4 regions of the Streptomyces sp. NPDC028928 genome follow, and region 4 is predicted to be linked to each of the others. Evidence: riboswitches for the same ligand, from Rfam matches in the RefSeq annotation. Region 4 holds a riboswitch; each other region holds the start of a gene.
What was found. A riboswitch is a leader RNA that binds a small molecule or an ion and turns the genes downstream of it on or off. The one in region 4 is predicted to bind cyclic di-AMP.

Region 1: it holds a riboswitch for cyclic di-AMP, as region 4 does, so the genes downstream of both, ACZ4U1_RS11120 (transglycosylase family protein) here and ACZ4U1_RS19860 (M23 family metallopeptidase) in region 4, are expected to answer to the same signal.
Region 2: it holds a riboswitch for cyclic di-AMP, as region 4 does, so the genes downstream of both, ACZ4U1_RS34925 (transglycosylase SLT domain-containing protein) here and ACZ4U1_RS19860 (M23 family metallopeptidase) in region 4, are expected to answer to the same signal.
Region 3: it holds a riboswitch for cyclic di-AMP, as region 4 does, so the genes downstream of both, ACZ4U1_RS39715 (M23 family metallopeptidase) here and ACZ4U1_RS19860 (M23 family metallopeptidase) in region 4, are expected to answer to the same signal.

What each region holds. Positions count from the first base shown of each region.
Region 1 is NZ_JBVHVI010000003.1:450,779-454,138, forward strand. Features, by position in the region: gene ACZ4U1_RS11115 (transglycosylase family protein) at 1-794, shown strand, start outside; cyclic di-AMP (ydaO/yuaA leader) riboswitch at 978-1,153, shown strand; gene ACZ4U1_RS11120 (transglycosylase family protein) at 1,158-1,841, shown strand; gene eno (phosphopyruvate hydratase) at 2,150-3,360, shown strand, end outside.
Region 2 is NZ_JBVHVI010000018.1:145,440-148,799, reverse strand. Features, by position in the region: gene ACZ4U1_RS34930 (polyprenyl synthetase family protein) at 1-802, opposite strand, end outside; cyclic di-AMP (ydaO/yuaA leader) riboswitch at 1,326-1,507, shown strand; gene ACZ4U1_RS34925 (transglycosylase SLT domain-containing protein) at 1,511-1,996, shown strand; gene ACZ4U1_RS34920 (HAD family hydrolase) at 2,035-2,853, opposite strand; gene ACZ4U1_RS34915 (FAD-dependent oxidoreductase) at 2,976-3,360, opposite strand, start outside.
Region 3 is NZ_JBVHVI010000028.1:3,622-6,981, reverse strand. Features, by position in the region: gene ACZ4U1_RS39720 (SGNH/GDSL hydrolase family protein) at 1-203, opposite strand, end outside; gene ACZ4U1_RS39715 (M23 family metallopeptidase) at 353-1,267, opposite strand; cyclic di-AMP (ydaO/yuaA leader) riboswitch at 1,273-1,466, opposite strand; gene ACZ4U1_RS39710 (alpha-galactosidase) at 1,736-3,360, opposite strand, start outside.
Region 4 is NZ_JBVHVI010000008.1:22,561-25,920, reverse strand. Features, by position in the region: gene ACZ4U1_RS19865 (PP2C family protein-serine/threonine phosphatase) at 1-1,194, shown strand, start outside; cyclic di-AMP (ydaO/yuaA leader) riboswitch at 1,417-1,583, shown strand; gene ACZ4U1_RS19860 (M23 family metallopeptidase) at 1,593-2,630, shown strand; gene ACZ4U1_RS19855 (aldo/keto reductase) at 2,701-3,360, shown strand, end outside.

The DNA.
Region 1 (3,360 bases), on a different contig from region 4:
CCAGCCGCAACCAGCAGATCGCCGTCGCCGAGAAGATCCTCGCCGACAAGGGCACCACGCCGTGGGCCACCTGCGCCCTGCTGTCCGGCCTGACCACCGACTCGGGCTCCGTGGACGTCGACACGGGCGTCGGCGGCTCCGACGACGAGAGTGGTTCGGGCGGCTCGTCCGGATCGCCCGAGAAGTCCGGCACCTCCGGCGGCTCCGACACCTCCGAAGGGTCCGGCACGTCCGGTTCGCCGGATTCGCCGTCCTCCACCGGTACCGGATCCGACGCCGACTCCGGCTCCGGCGCCGGTTCCTCCACGGACCCGGCGACCACGCCGGGCGGCAAGCCGGGCAAGGACGCCGGTACGGACACCGGCTCCACGGGGACCAACACCCCCAAGTCCGACAAGTCCACCACGCCGGGCACCGGGGACTCCCAGGGGGCCGACAGCTCTCCCACGGCCACCCCGGACGCCGGCGTGGAGAACAACCCGCAGCAGGCCGCCGGTTCCTGGAGCCTGGTCGACACCGGCGCCCTCGGTGGCGGACGCCACCGCGGGGCGAGCGCGGACGAAAGCGTGACAAACGGTCAGAACCCCAACTCTTCGGGTCGGCACGCATCGCGCGGAACGGACACGTACACCGTCCGTCAGGGCGACTCCCTCGCCTCCATCGCCGACTCCCTTGACGTCGACGGCGGGTGGCGCGCGCTCTACGCGGACAACAAGAAGGCCATCGGGTCCGACCCGAACCGCATCACCGCCGGTCAGACACTGGACGTCGTGGGTGAAACGGGCGCGAAGTAGCGGTAGTTGACGCCCCACTTAACGCCGTAATGTCCGGTTTGGCGAAAGTGTGGGATGAGTCTCAGAAGCCCTGATCGTCTTTGAAATTCCGCGCGGCGCGTGTCTACGGTCAAGGCCGCTCGTCACCGCGAGCCCCGGCATCCGCAACGCCGAATCCTGCCAGCGGTTGCCCGGGAACAGTCGTCGCGTCAAGCGCCGTAGGCAGGAGCGGGGGACCCAAGGTAAGTGCCGGGACCAGCAGTTGAGGCTGGAACCGGCTGGGGGTGAAGCCGCGACTTCCGCGCAAGCGGGAGCGCGGCCGGGCAACTCAACCGGCCCGAACCCGACAGCTCACCTCGCAGGCGTCGGTGAGGGGATCGATCCATGCTGTTTACCGGCAAGGGCAAGCACCGCCGTCCGTCCAAGGCCACCCGCGTCCTCGCGCTCGCCGGTGTCACCGGCGCGGCCGTCGCCGCCCCGCTGATGGCGGCCGGCAACGCCTCCGCCGCCACCTCCGCCGAGTGGGACAAGGTCGCCCAGTGCGAGTCCGGCGGCAACTGGTCCATCAACACCGGCAACGGCTACTACGGCGGTCTGCAGTTCTCCGCCTCCACCTGGGCCGCGTACGGCGGCACGCAGTACGCCGCCACCGCCGACAAGGCGAGCAAGTCGCAGCAGATCGCCGTCGCCGAGAAGGTCCTCGCCGCGCAGGGCAAGGGCGCCTGGCCGGTCTGCGGCACGGGCCTGTCCAGCACCCCGTACAACGGCTCCGCCCCGAGCGCCCCCTCGGCCTCGACCAGCACCACCACCCGCTCCACCGACGAGCAGTCCGCCTCCCGCTCCACCACGCGGACGGCCCCGTCGGCGGGCAAGACCGTCACCACCCCGACCGGCAAGAAGGTCAAGAAGGGCGACGGCGAGTACAAGGTCGTCGCGGGTGACACCCTCAGCACCATCGCCGAGAAGCACGGCGTCAAGGGCGGCTGGGAGAAGCTGTTCGAGCTGAACAAGGACATCGTCGAGGACGCGAACCTCATCTACCCGGGCCAGCAGCTCCACCTGAAGTAAGCGGGCAGGCCCCCACGGCCTCCGTGCAGGCCCCCACGGCCTCCGTGCAGGCCCCCCGGACCCCGTGCGGGCCACCCCCCGTCCCCACGGGCCCCCCGCCCCGGTGCGTGTTCCCCCGTACGCACCGGGGCGGGGTTTTTTCTGCCCGGAGTGCCCCGCCCCCCTTTGTTTCGGGCAGAAACAAAAGGTACCGTCGGCATGTCCACGGGACGGTCGGTCGGTGGCCGACGCCCCCGGGACGGTTAGGCTCTAGGCGCAAGGCACACCAGCCCCGCACTTCCAGCGTCACATCCAAGAAGGAGATGCTCGTGCCGTCCATCGACGTCGTCGTAGCCCGGGAAATCCTGGACTCCCGAGGCAACCCCACGGTCGAGGTCGAGGTCGGCCTCGACGACGGCAGCACGGGTCGTGCCGCCGTTCCGTCCGGCGCCTCGACCGGCGCCTTCGAGGCCATCGAGCTGCGCGACGGTGACCCGAACCGCTACCAGGGCAAGGGCGTCGAGAAGGCCGTCCTCGCCGTCATCGAGCAGATCGGCCCGGAGCTGGTCGGCTACGACGCCACCGAGCAGCGCCTGATCGACCAGGCCATGTTCGACCTGGACGCCACCGACAACAAGGGCTCGCTCGGCGCCAACGCCATCCTCGGCGTCTCGCTCGCCGTCGCCCACGCCGCCTCCGAGGCCAGCGACCTGCCCCTCTTCCGCTACCTGGGCGGCCCGAACGCGCACCTGCTCCCGGTGCCGATGATGAACATCCTGAACGGCGGCTCGCACGCCGACTCCAACGTGGACATCCAGGAGTTCATGATCGCCCCGATCGGCGCGGAGTCCTTCTCCGAGGCCCTGCGCTGGGGCACCGAGGTCTACCACACCCTGAAGAAGGTCCTGAAGAACAAGGGCCTGTCCACCGGCCTCGGCGACGAGGGCGGCTTCGCCCCGAACCTCGGCTCCAACCGTGAGGCCCTCGACCTCATCCTGGAGGCGATCAAGGAGGCCGGCTACACCCCCGGCGAGCAGATCGCCCTCGCCCTCGACGTCGCCGCGTCCGAGTTCTACAAGGACGGCTCGTACGTCTTCGAGGGCAAGAACCGCACGGCCGCCGAGATGACCGAGTACTACGCCGAGCTGGTCGAGGCGTACCCGCTGGTCTCCATCGAGGACCCGCTGTTCGAGGACGACTGGGAGGGCTGGAAGACCATCACCGCCCAGCTCGGTGACAAGGTCCAGCTCGTCGGCGACGACCTGTTCGTCACCAACCCCGAGCGCCTGGCCAAGGGCATCGAGGAGGGCGCCGCCAACGCCCTGCTGGTCAAGGTCAACCAGATCGGCTCGCTGACCGAGACCCTGGACGCCGTCGAGCTGGCCCAGCGCAACGGCTTCAAGTGCATGATGTCCCACCGCTCCGGCGAGACCGAGGACGTCACCATCGCCGACCTGGCCGTCGCCACCAACTGCGGCCAGATCAAGACCGGCGCCCCGGCCCGCTCCGAGCGCGTCGCCAAGTACAACCAGCTGCTGCG
Region 2 (3,360 bases), on a different contig from region 4:
ACAGCGCGACGTCCTCGGGCAGGCCCAGCCGGGCGGCCCGCTCGCGCAGCCGGAGCACGGGCAGGGTCGCGATGCCCTCGCGCAGGTCGGTGCCCGGGGTCTTGCCGGACTCGTGGGAGTCGGAGGCGATGTCCAGGACGTCGTCGGCGAGCTGGAAGGCGACCCCGAGCCGTTCGCCGTACTGGGTGAGCACGTCGACGACCCGCTCGCCGGCGCCGGACATCATCGCGCCGAACCGGCACGAAACCGCCACCAGGGAGCCCGTCTTGCCGCCGAGCACGTCCAGGTAGTGCTCGATCGGGTCGCGCCCGTCCGAGGGGCCCGCGGTCTCCAGGATCTGGCCGGTGACGAGCCGTTCGAACGCCAGGGCCTGCACCCGGACCGCCTCGGGGCCGAGGTCGGCGAGGATCTGGGAGGCGCGGGCGAAGAGGAAGTCGCCGGTGAGGACCGCGACGGAGTTGCCCCAGCGGGCGTTGGCGCTGTCCACGCCGCGCCGTACGGCCGCCTCGTCCATGACGTCGTCGTGGTACAGCGTGGCCAGGTGGGTCAGCTCCACGACCACGGCCGACGGCACGACGCCCGGCGCGTAGGGGTCGCCGAACTGGGCGGCGAGCATCACGAGGAGTGGCCGGAAACGCTTCCCGCCGGCCCGCACGAGGTGCTGCGCGGCCTCCGTGATGAACGGGACCTCGCTCTTGGTGGCTTCGAGCAAGCCTTCCTCGACAGCCGTCAATCCGGCCTGGACATCGGCTTCCAGAGCCTGGTCCCGCACGCTCAGCCCGAACGGCCCGACGACGGTCACGAGGGGTCTCCTGTCTGCTGGTGTCTGCTGGCGATTACACGGTTTGTCGATAGGTCGCTGCCATCACTCAAGTCAGCGTATCCGGTCCTGTTTCGATCACCGATAGCGCCCACCGGTCCAGCCCGGGCGGTACCGGTTCATGATCAACATGGATTTGATCACACAGTAAGAACGGACATTTATTGACTTAACAGCAATACGGGCACTGTGTCGCAACCTCTCCACACCCTCTCCTCTGTCACCTTAGGCGCGAATCCCCCTATTCCCCCATGCCCGATTTGAAGCGATTTGCTATTTCGTGAATTGGGTCACGCGCCCCGTATACCCGGCCCACCCCCCGCAACCCCCTCGACCCCTTGCCGCGCAAGCGAGTTGAGGGTTGGCAATCGCAAAGGATCAAGCACCCCATACGGCGTCGATCAAGGTCAAATCGCACGTTCTATGAATCCGGTACTTGTTCCCGACATGTGCTCTCGCATACGTTCCGGGCCGTCGGGCGGACGCCGAATCCTGCCGCCGCCCGCATAACCCATCGACGAACTCATTCGTACGGCAGGAGCGGGGGACCCCAGGAAAGCCGCCGGGCCGGTCGGCACACGCCGCACCGGTACGGCTAGGGGTGAAGCCGTGCCTCTTCGGGGCGCGGCCGGGCACCTCCCCGCCCGAACCCGACAGCTCACCTCGCAGGCGCCGGAGAGGAACGTCCCCATGTCCGCTGCCGTTCAGCACCGCCGTACCCGGAACAGCCGCCTCGTCCGCGCCCTCGTCGCCGCCGGCACCGGCGTCGCCGTGCTCGCCCTGCCGCTCATCGGCGCGACCAGCGCCTCCGCGGCCACCGACACCACCACGGCGGCCACCACCACCGCCGGATACCCGAACAACCTGGACGGCTGGATCCGCGAGTCGCTCGCGATCATGGCCGAGAAGGGCATCCCGGGCACCTACAACGGCATCTACCGCAACATCATCCGCGAGTCCTCGGGCAACCCGAACGCCATCAACCTGTGGGACTCCAACGCCGCCAAGGGCATCCCGTCCAAGGGCCTGCTCCAGGTCATCGACCCCACGTTCAACGCGTACCACGTCGCCGGAACCTCGTTCAACATCTACGACCCGGTCGCGAACATCACCGCCGCCTGCAACTACGCGGCCGCGCGGTACGGGTCGATCGACAACGTGTTCGGCGCGTACTGACCTGCTCCGGCCGACCGGTCATCACGGCCGGTCGGTCATCACAGCCGGTCGGCCGGGAAGAGTCCTTCGAGGACGACGGCGATGCCGTCGTCCTCGTTCGACAAGGTGATCTCGTCGGCCACCGCCTTCAGTTCGGGGTGCGCGTTGGCCATGGCGACACCGCGCCCGGCCCAGTCGAACATCGGGATGTCGTTGGGCATGTCGCCGAAGGCGAGGGCCCGGTCGGCATCCACCCCGAGCCGCTCGGCGGCCAGCGCCAGCCCGGTCGCCTTCGTCACCCCCCTCGGCTGCAGCTCCACGGTCCCCGGCCCCGACATGGTGACCGTCGCCAGCGAGCCCACCGCCGAGCGGGCCACGGCCGCCAACTCGTCGTCCGACAGGGAGGCGTGCCGCAGCAGCACCTTGCTGATGGGCTCGCACCACAGGTCGTCCCGCCGGCCGACGCGCACCGCGGGCAGCGTCGGATGGGGCATCCGGTACCCGGGCTCGATCAGCGTGAGCCCGTCCACGCCGTCCTGGTCGACCGCCGCGTAGACCTGCCCCACCTCCGCCTCGATCTTGCCGAGCGCGGTCTCGGCCAGCTCCCGGTCCAGCCGGACCGACCACAGCAGACGGCCGGTCCCGGCGTCGTAGACCTGCGCCCCCTGCCCGCACACCGCGAGCCCCGTGCAGCCGAGGTCCGCCAGCAGCGGCCGGACCCGTGGCGCCGGGCGGCCCGTCACCACCAGATGCCGGGCGCCGGCCCGCACCACCCGCGCGAGCGCGGCGAGCGACCGGTCGGAGACGGTGTCGTCGCCGCGCAGCAGCGTTCCGTCCAGGTCAGTGGCGATCAGTGCATATGCCGGGGAGGGTGCCATGATCAGAGAATACGGACACCGCGCCCCGCCGACTCACCTGTCATTACACGCACTTACGTGCTGTACGGCCCCAAGTTGCGCCCACGGACGCCCCGATGAGAGTGCCGCCGTGGGCCCCGGACTCAACTGTGGGCGGCGGCCAGGTGCTTCGCCAGGCGCGGGGAGGCGAACTCCGTACCGCAGACGAAGCGCATCACCGGCCCGTACGACGACGCCGCCGGCAGGCCGGTGAAGTACAGACCGGGCACGGAGGAGACGTAACCGGGGCCGAGCCGGGGGGTGCCGCGGCTCACCGCGAGCCGGGTGCGCAGCTCGTGGCCGAGGAAGTCCATCGCCGCGATGTCGACGCGGTAGCCGGTGGCGGCGATGACGTGGTCAGCGGTGAGCTGCTCGGTACGGCCGCCGTGGGTGCGGACGGTGAGCACCGGGCTGCCGCCGCGGGCCTCGGCGCTGACCACCCGTTCGACCTCCTGCACCCGCACCCCGCTCTCGAAGCGCTCGCGCAGC
Region 3 (3,360 bases), on a different contig from region 4:
GCCTTGGGGAGCTGGTCGGCCACGATCTGGTCCAGCAGCTTCCCGCGCACGGCGAGGTTGGTGTACTGGAAGTCGCCCTCGGGGCGCCGGTCGGCGAGCAGCACCGCGAAGCGGTCGGCCCAGCCTACGAACGCCCCGTCGGGCCCGGGGTCGCCGACGCCCTCGGTGAAGCTGTCCCCCACCGCCACGTACGACCCGATCACTGATGTGTTGTCATTCTTCGAATCGTCTGCCACGTCGGACCATGATTCACCTTCCGATGTGACTTACGCGACCGTAGGCAGGGGTTGACGAACGGTGAGATGAGACACCCTTAAATAATTTGCCAAGCCAGGAATAGGCAGGGCGGGCGTCAGCCGACGGCGACTCCGTGTGCGCGGAGGTAGGCGACCGGGTCCACGTCCGAGCCGTAGTCGGGCGTGGTGCGGATCTCGAAGTGCAGGTGCGGTCCGGTCACGTTGCCGGTGGCGCCGGACAGGCCGACCTGCTGGCCCGCGGTCACGCTCTGGCCGGCCGAGACGGAGAGCTGCGAGAGGTGGGCGTACTGGGCGTAGTGGCCGTCCTCGAGCTTGAGGACGACCTGGTTGCCGTACGCGCCGCCCCAGCCGGCGGAGACGACCGTGCCCGCGGCGACGGCCTTGAGGGAGGTGCCGGTCGGGACGACGAAGTCGACACCGGTGTGGTAGCCGCTGGACCACATGCTGCCGGCGACGTGGTAGCCGGTGCCGATGGTGGCGCCGGCCACCGGCAGCGTGTAGCCGGCGGAGGCGGTCTGCGCGGAGCCGGACCCGGAGGACTGGGAGGACTCGGAAGACTGGGAGGTCTGCGAAGTCTGCGAGGTCGGCGAGGTCCGGGCGGGCTCGGGGGCGGCGGACCCGGTGCGGGCCGGCGCGGCCTTCGCGCCGAGGCTGAGCTTCAGGCCCGGGTGGATGAGCGCCGGGTCGGCGCCGATGGCCTGCCGGTTGTCGTCGTAGAGCCGCTGCCAGCCGCCGCTGACCCGCTGCTCCTCGGCGATCTCGGAGAGGCAGTCGCCGCTGCGCACGGTGTAGGTGCGCACGCCCGCGTCCTGCTTGGCGGCGGTCTGCTGCGCGGTGTTCGGAAGGGACTGCACGGCCGTTCCGGAAACGGGCTGCGCGAGGGTCGCGGCGTGCGCTCCGGTGGTCCCGATGAGCGGGAGGGCCAGGGCGGCTCCGCCGGTTCCGGCGACGGCGAGGGAGCGGGAAAAACGCGGGGTCTTGGGACGTCGGTGCTTACCCTTGGCAGGCATGGCGCAATTCCTCTCCGGCGCCTGCGAGGTCAGCTGTCGGGTTCGGGCTGGAGCTGCCCGGCCGTGCGTGACACGGCTGCACCCCTAGCCTGTCGCGGAGACCGGGACAGGCAGTCTTACCTGGTGGGTCCCCCGCTCCTGCCGACGCGGGTCATGTGTGGGGAGTCCGGGCGGCGGCAGGATTCGGCGTTCCGTCCGGATTGGTTCGGAACGTAAGCGAGCAGGACACGGCGAAACAAGCAGCCGTTTCCCGTTGTTCCTCTCGCGGCTGATCGAATGCGGGAATTCGTGGTCACTCAGCGTGAATTCCCGCGCCCGGCTCCTTTCAATTCCCCTTTTCAAGCCCAGCATTACGTGGACATGACGCGCGACGCACGGTCACGGATATGACGCTCCTCACGCCGCACTCCTCCAGGGGCCCTCATTCCGCAGCGAGTTGGAAGGAAGGCGTCAATTCGGACAGAAAGCTCAGATGCGGCGCAGCCGGAGAACCGTCGCATCCAGGTCGCCCTTCAGCCCTGTGCGCATTCCGTGGTGCAGCAGGACGGCGCCTCGATGAACTTCACCCGTTTCGCGGCATTCGTACGATGCTGTCGGGTCGAGCCCGCGCAGCCGCACCGCCGGCACCGGCTCGCCATGGCGCTGCGCCTGCAGCCAGGCGAGGACGACGGTCTCCTCGCCCCGGAGGTACTGGACGGCGCTCAGACCGCCCGCCGGTGGCCGCAGCCGGTACAGCTCGCCGTGCTGCACGACCGGGCGGATCTCCTTGTACAGCTCCACCCAGCGCCGGGCCTCGGCCAGCTCCTCCGCGCTCCACTCCGTCAGGTCGCCGCCGACCCCGAGCACGCCGGCCATGGCGCTGACGAACCGGAAGCGCAGTGAGCTGACCCGGCCGTTGAGCTGGGCGTTGGGGCTGTCGGTGACCCAGGCCGCCATCACGCGCGCGGGATGGATCTGGGTGAAGCCGTGCTGGATGGCGAGCCGGTCCAGCGGGTCGGTGTTGTCGGAGGTCCACACCTGGTCGGTGCGGCTGAGCACCCCGAGGTCGATCCGGCCGCCGCCGCCCGAGCAGGACTCGAAGGCGACCTGGGGGTGAGCCGCGCGCAGCCGGTCCAGCAGGGCGTAGAGGGCGCGGACGTGGTCCACCCACAGCCGCTGCGGGTACGGCTCCCCGGGCCAGCCGGCGTCGGTGAAGCAGCGGTTGAAGTCCCACTTCACATAGTCGATCGGGGCGCTGGAGAGCAGGGCGTCCAGCTGCTCCCAGAGGTACTCCTGGACGTCCTCGCGCGCGAGGTTGAGCACGAGCTGATTGCGCAGTTCCGTCCGCTTCCGTCCCGGTTGGTACTGCACCCAGTCGGGGTGGGCGCGGTACAGGTCGCTGTCCGGGTTGACCATCTCGGGCTCCACCCAGATGCCGAACTGCATGCCCAGGCCGTGCACCTGGTCGGCGAGGGGCCCCAGGCCGTGCGGGAAGCGGTCGGGGTTGGGCGTCCAGTCGCCGAGGCCGGCGCGGTCGCTGGTGCGGGCCCCGAACCAGCCGTCGTCCACCACGAACAGCTCGACCCCGATCCCGGCGGCCCGGCGGGCGAGGGCGAGCTGCTGCTCCTCGGAGATGTCGAAGAACGTGGCCTCCCAGGAGTTGAACAGCACGGGCCGGTCCCGCTCGGCCTCCGGGATGACGTACGCGCGCTGGTAGGCGTGCCAGGCGCGGCTCGCGCCGCCGAAACCGCCGTCGCTCCACAGGCCCGCGAAGACCGGGGTGGTGTATGACTCCCCGGGCGCGAGGAGCAGCAGGCCCGAGTCGTCGTAGCCGGCGCCGCCGGTGATCTGCACGCGCGCGTCCGGGAGTTGGGCGACGGTGATGCGCCAGGAGCCGGACCAGCCGAGGGCACAGCCGTAGACCTCGCCGCGCTCCTCGGTGGCGTCGGTGTCCAGGGCGACCCAGGGCAGGTGCTGGTGGCCGGTGTGGCCGCGGCGGCTGCCGATGACCTTCTCGCCGTAGGTGAGGGGCGCTGCGGTGAGCCGTGACTCGGCGGCCCAGCGGCCGTGCAGCTGGGAGAGCCGCCAGCCCTCGCGGTCGGGCAGGGTCCAGG
Region 4 (3,360 bases):
AAGGTGGAGGAGAGCCCGTACGCCAGGGCGGGCGGCCGGCTCCCCGGTGCCCCCGTGCCCGACCCGGGCCTCGGCGGCGGGCCCCCGCCGGTGCGCGCCCGGCGCCGGCCGAGCCCGCGTGCGCAGGCCCGCGCCCTGCCCGCGCTCCTGATCGCCTGCGGGATCGGGTACGGCCTGCTCACCCCGCAGCAGTTCACCGCCGTACCGTTCTTCACCGCCGCCCCACTGGTCGCCGCGCCCCTCTCCGCGCTGCGCACCACCGTCCTCACCGGCCTCGCCTCCCTCGCCGCCGCCTACGCCGTGCACACCGACGCCGGGGTCCACCCGGCCGTGGGCACGCTCACCGACGTGGTCACCGTGGCCACCGTCGCCCTGCTGGCCGTCGCCATCAACCGGGTCGTCCGCCGCGGCGACCGGCGGCTCGCCTCCGCCCGGGAGATCGCCGAGGCCGCCCAGCGGGCCGTCCTGCCGGAGCCGGACGCCCGGATCGGCGGCTTCGAGATCGCCGCCCGCTACGAGGCGGCACGGCAGGACGCGTTCATCGGCGGCGATCTGTACGCGGTGCAGGACACGCCGTACGGCGTCCGGCTGGTCGTTGGGGACGTGCGCGGCAAGGGCATGGGCGCGGTCGCCGCCGTCGCCGTGGTGATCGGCGCGTTCCGGGAGGCGGCCGAGCAGGAGGCCGCGCTGGAGGAGGTGGCCGAACGGCTGGAGCGGGCGCTGGCCCGTGAGGGCACCCGGCGCGACGGGATCGACGCCTTCGAGGGGTTCACCACCGCGGTCCTCGCCGAACTCCCGCACGGCGAGGGCGTCGTACGGATCGTCAACCGCGGCCACCCGCCGCCGCTGCTGCTGCACGCCGACGGCACCCTGCGCACCCTGACGCCGGGCGAGCCCGCGCTGCCGCTCGGCATGGCGGGGCTGGGCCGGTGGCCGGACCGGGCCACCGAGGCCCGCTTCCCGGTCGGCGCCACCCTGCTCCTCCACACCGACGGCCTGTCCGAGGCCCGGGACGCCCACGGCCGCTTCTACGACCCCGAACGGCGGCTCGCCGGGCGCACCTTCCCCGGCCCGGCCGCGCTGCTCGACCGGCTCGCCGCGGAGGTGCGCCGGCACTCCGGCGGCGGTATGACCGACGACATGGCGCTGCTCGCGGTACGGCGCCCCCTGCGGGATGTCACCGACGGTGAGTGAGCGAGTGCCGTGCGCATAACATCTGAGTCACCATCAAAACCGGAAGTGACTCCTGAACACTGCCGAAGGTTGGTCAACTCGCCCGGTTTGGCGGGGTAGTGGGTGATAGATCCGCCGGTAAAGACCTTAATGATCAAGCCGAACGGCTTGGAAAGTGACTGGCAGGTCTATTAACGTTCGATAACGCAGCGCGGTCGTCCCAGCCGTCACAAGAGACGGCTCCGTGCGCACGCGCCGAATCCCGCGAGGGAGCCGGGGAACCACCTTTCTGGGGTGAATCACGCGGATACCGCCGTGAACTCATGGAGTCCACGACCGGTATACGCGCGTAGGAGACCTTCCTGCTCCGAACCCGTCAGCTAACCCGGTAGGCGGAGGAAGGAAAGGAGCACGCCCGCGTGGCGTCCAACCGGCCTGTCCCCGAAGCCCCGTTCATACCGGCACAGCGCGACAACGAGACCTTCGGCTACGTCGCCTACCGCGCCGAAGAGGGCCCGTGGGAGGAGTGGAACCCCACCGAGGACTCCGTCGCCCCGGTCCGCGGCCGGCACCGCGTCGCCAAGCAGCGCGGCGGCTTCGCGCGCAGCTCCACCGTCCTCGGCGTCGGCGTCATCGCCGCGGTCGGCGCGGGCGGCATGGCCAGCGCCAACACCGGCAAGCCGCCGGTCTCCATCTCCCTGCCCGACCTGCCCTCCGTGGGCTCCCTCTTCGACGACGGCTCCGCCGACACCCGGGCCACCGAGGCCGGCACCACCGCGCTGAGCAGCGTCGGCGTGGCCACCGCCGAGGGTGAGGACGGCACCGACGCGGGCGAGGCCCTGCGCAACCGGATCATGGCCCAGGCCGAGCAGCAGCAGGGCCAGGCCGAGAGCAAGGCCACCGCCGTCGCGCTCGCCACCGCCGAGAAGCAGGCCGCCGACGCCGCCGCCAAGGCCGAGAAGCAGGCCGCCGCCGAGGCCGCCGAGGCCAAGGAGAAGGCGGAGGCCGCCGCCGCGAAGAAGGCCGAGGAGGAGCGGCTGGCCAAGCTGGCCAAGCAGTACACGCTGCCGACCTCCTCGTACACGATCACCTCGACCTTCGGCCAGGCCGGCTCGATGTGGTCCTCCGGCTACCACACCGGTCTCGACTTCGCCGCCCCCACCGGCACCCTGATCAAGGCCGTCCACAGCGGCACGATCACCGAGGCGGGCTGGGCCGGCGCCTACGGCTACCGCACGATCCTCACCCTCGACGACGGCACCGAACTGTGGTTCTGCCACCAGTCCTCGATCAGCGTCACGGCCGGCCAGAAGGTCTCCACCGGCGAGGTCATCGGCCGCGTCGGCGCCACCGGCAACGTCACCGGCCCGCACCTGCACCTGGAGGTCCACCCCGGCGGCCAGGCCACCGGCATCGACCCGATGGCATGGCTGCGCGACAAGGGCCTCACCCCCTGAGCCACCCCTTTGCCCTGACTCGGCGCCGGCGGCGGGATGCGATCATCCCCCGCCGGCGTTGACATGACGTATGACGTCACTACGTAAACTCGGCCCTTCCGACCTCGAGGTCTTCCCGCTCTCCCTCGGCGGCAACGTCTTCGGCTGGACCGCCGACGAGCAGACCTCCTTCGCCGTCCTGGACGCCTACACGGCGGCCGGCGGCAACTTCATCGACACCGCCGACGCCTACTCCGCCTGGATCGAGGGCAACAAGGGCGGCGAGTCCGAGACGATCATCGGCAAGTGGGTCAAGGCCCGCGGCAACCGCTCCGACGTCGTGATCGCCACCAAGGTCAGCCGGCACCCCGAGTACCAGGGGCTGTCCGCCGCCAACATCAAGGCCGCCGCCGACGCCTCCCTGCGCCGCTTGGACACCGACTACATCGACCTCTACTACACCCACTTCGACCAGCCCGAGGTGCCGGTCGAGGAGATCATCGGCGCGCTGGACGAGCTGGTGCGGGCCGGCAAGGTCCGGCACATCGCCGCCTCCAACATCAGCGCCGAGCGCCTGAAGGCCTCCCTCGACTTCTCCGAGCGGGAGGGCCTCGCCCGCTACGTCGCCCTCCAGCCCCACTACAACCTGGTCTCCCGCGACACCTACGAGGGCCCGCTGCAGGACCTCGCGGCCCGGGAGGGTCTCGCCGCCGTCCCGTACTACGCCCTGGCCTCCGGCTTCCTCACCGGC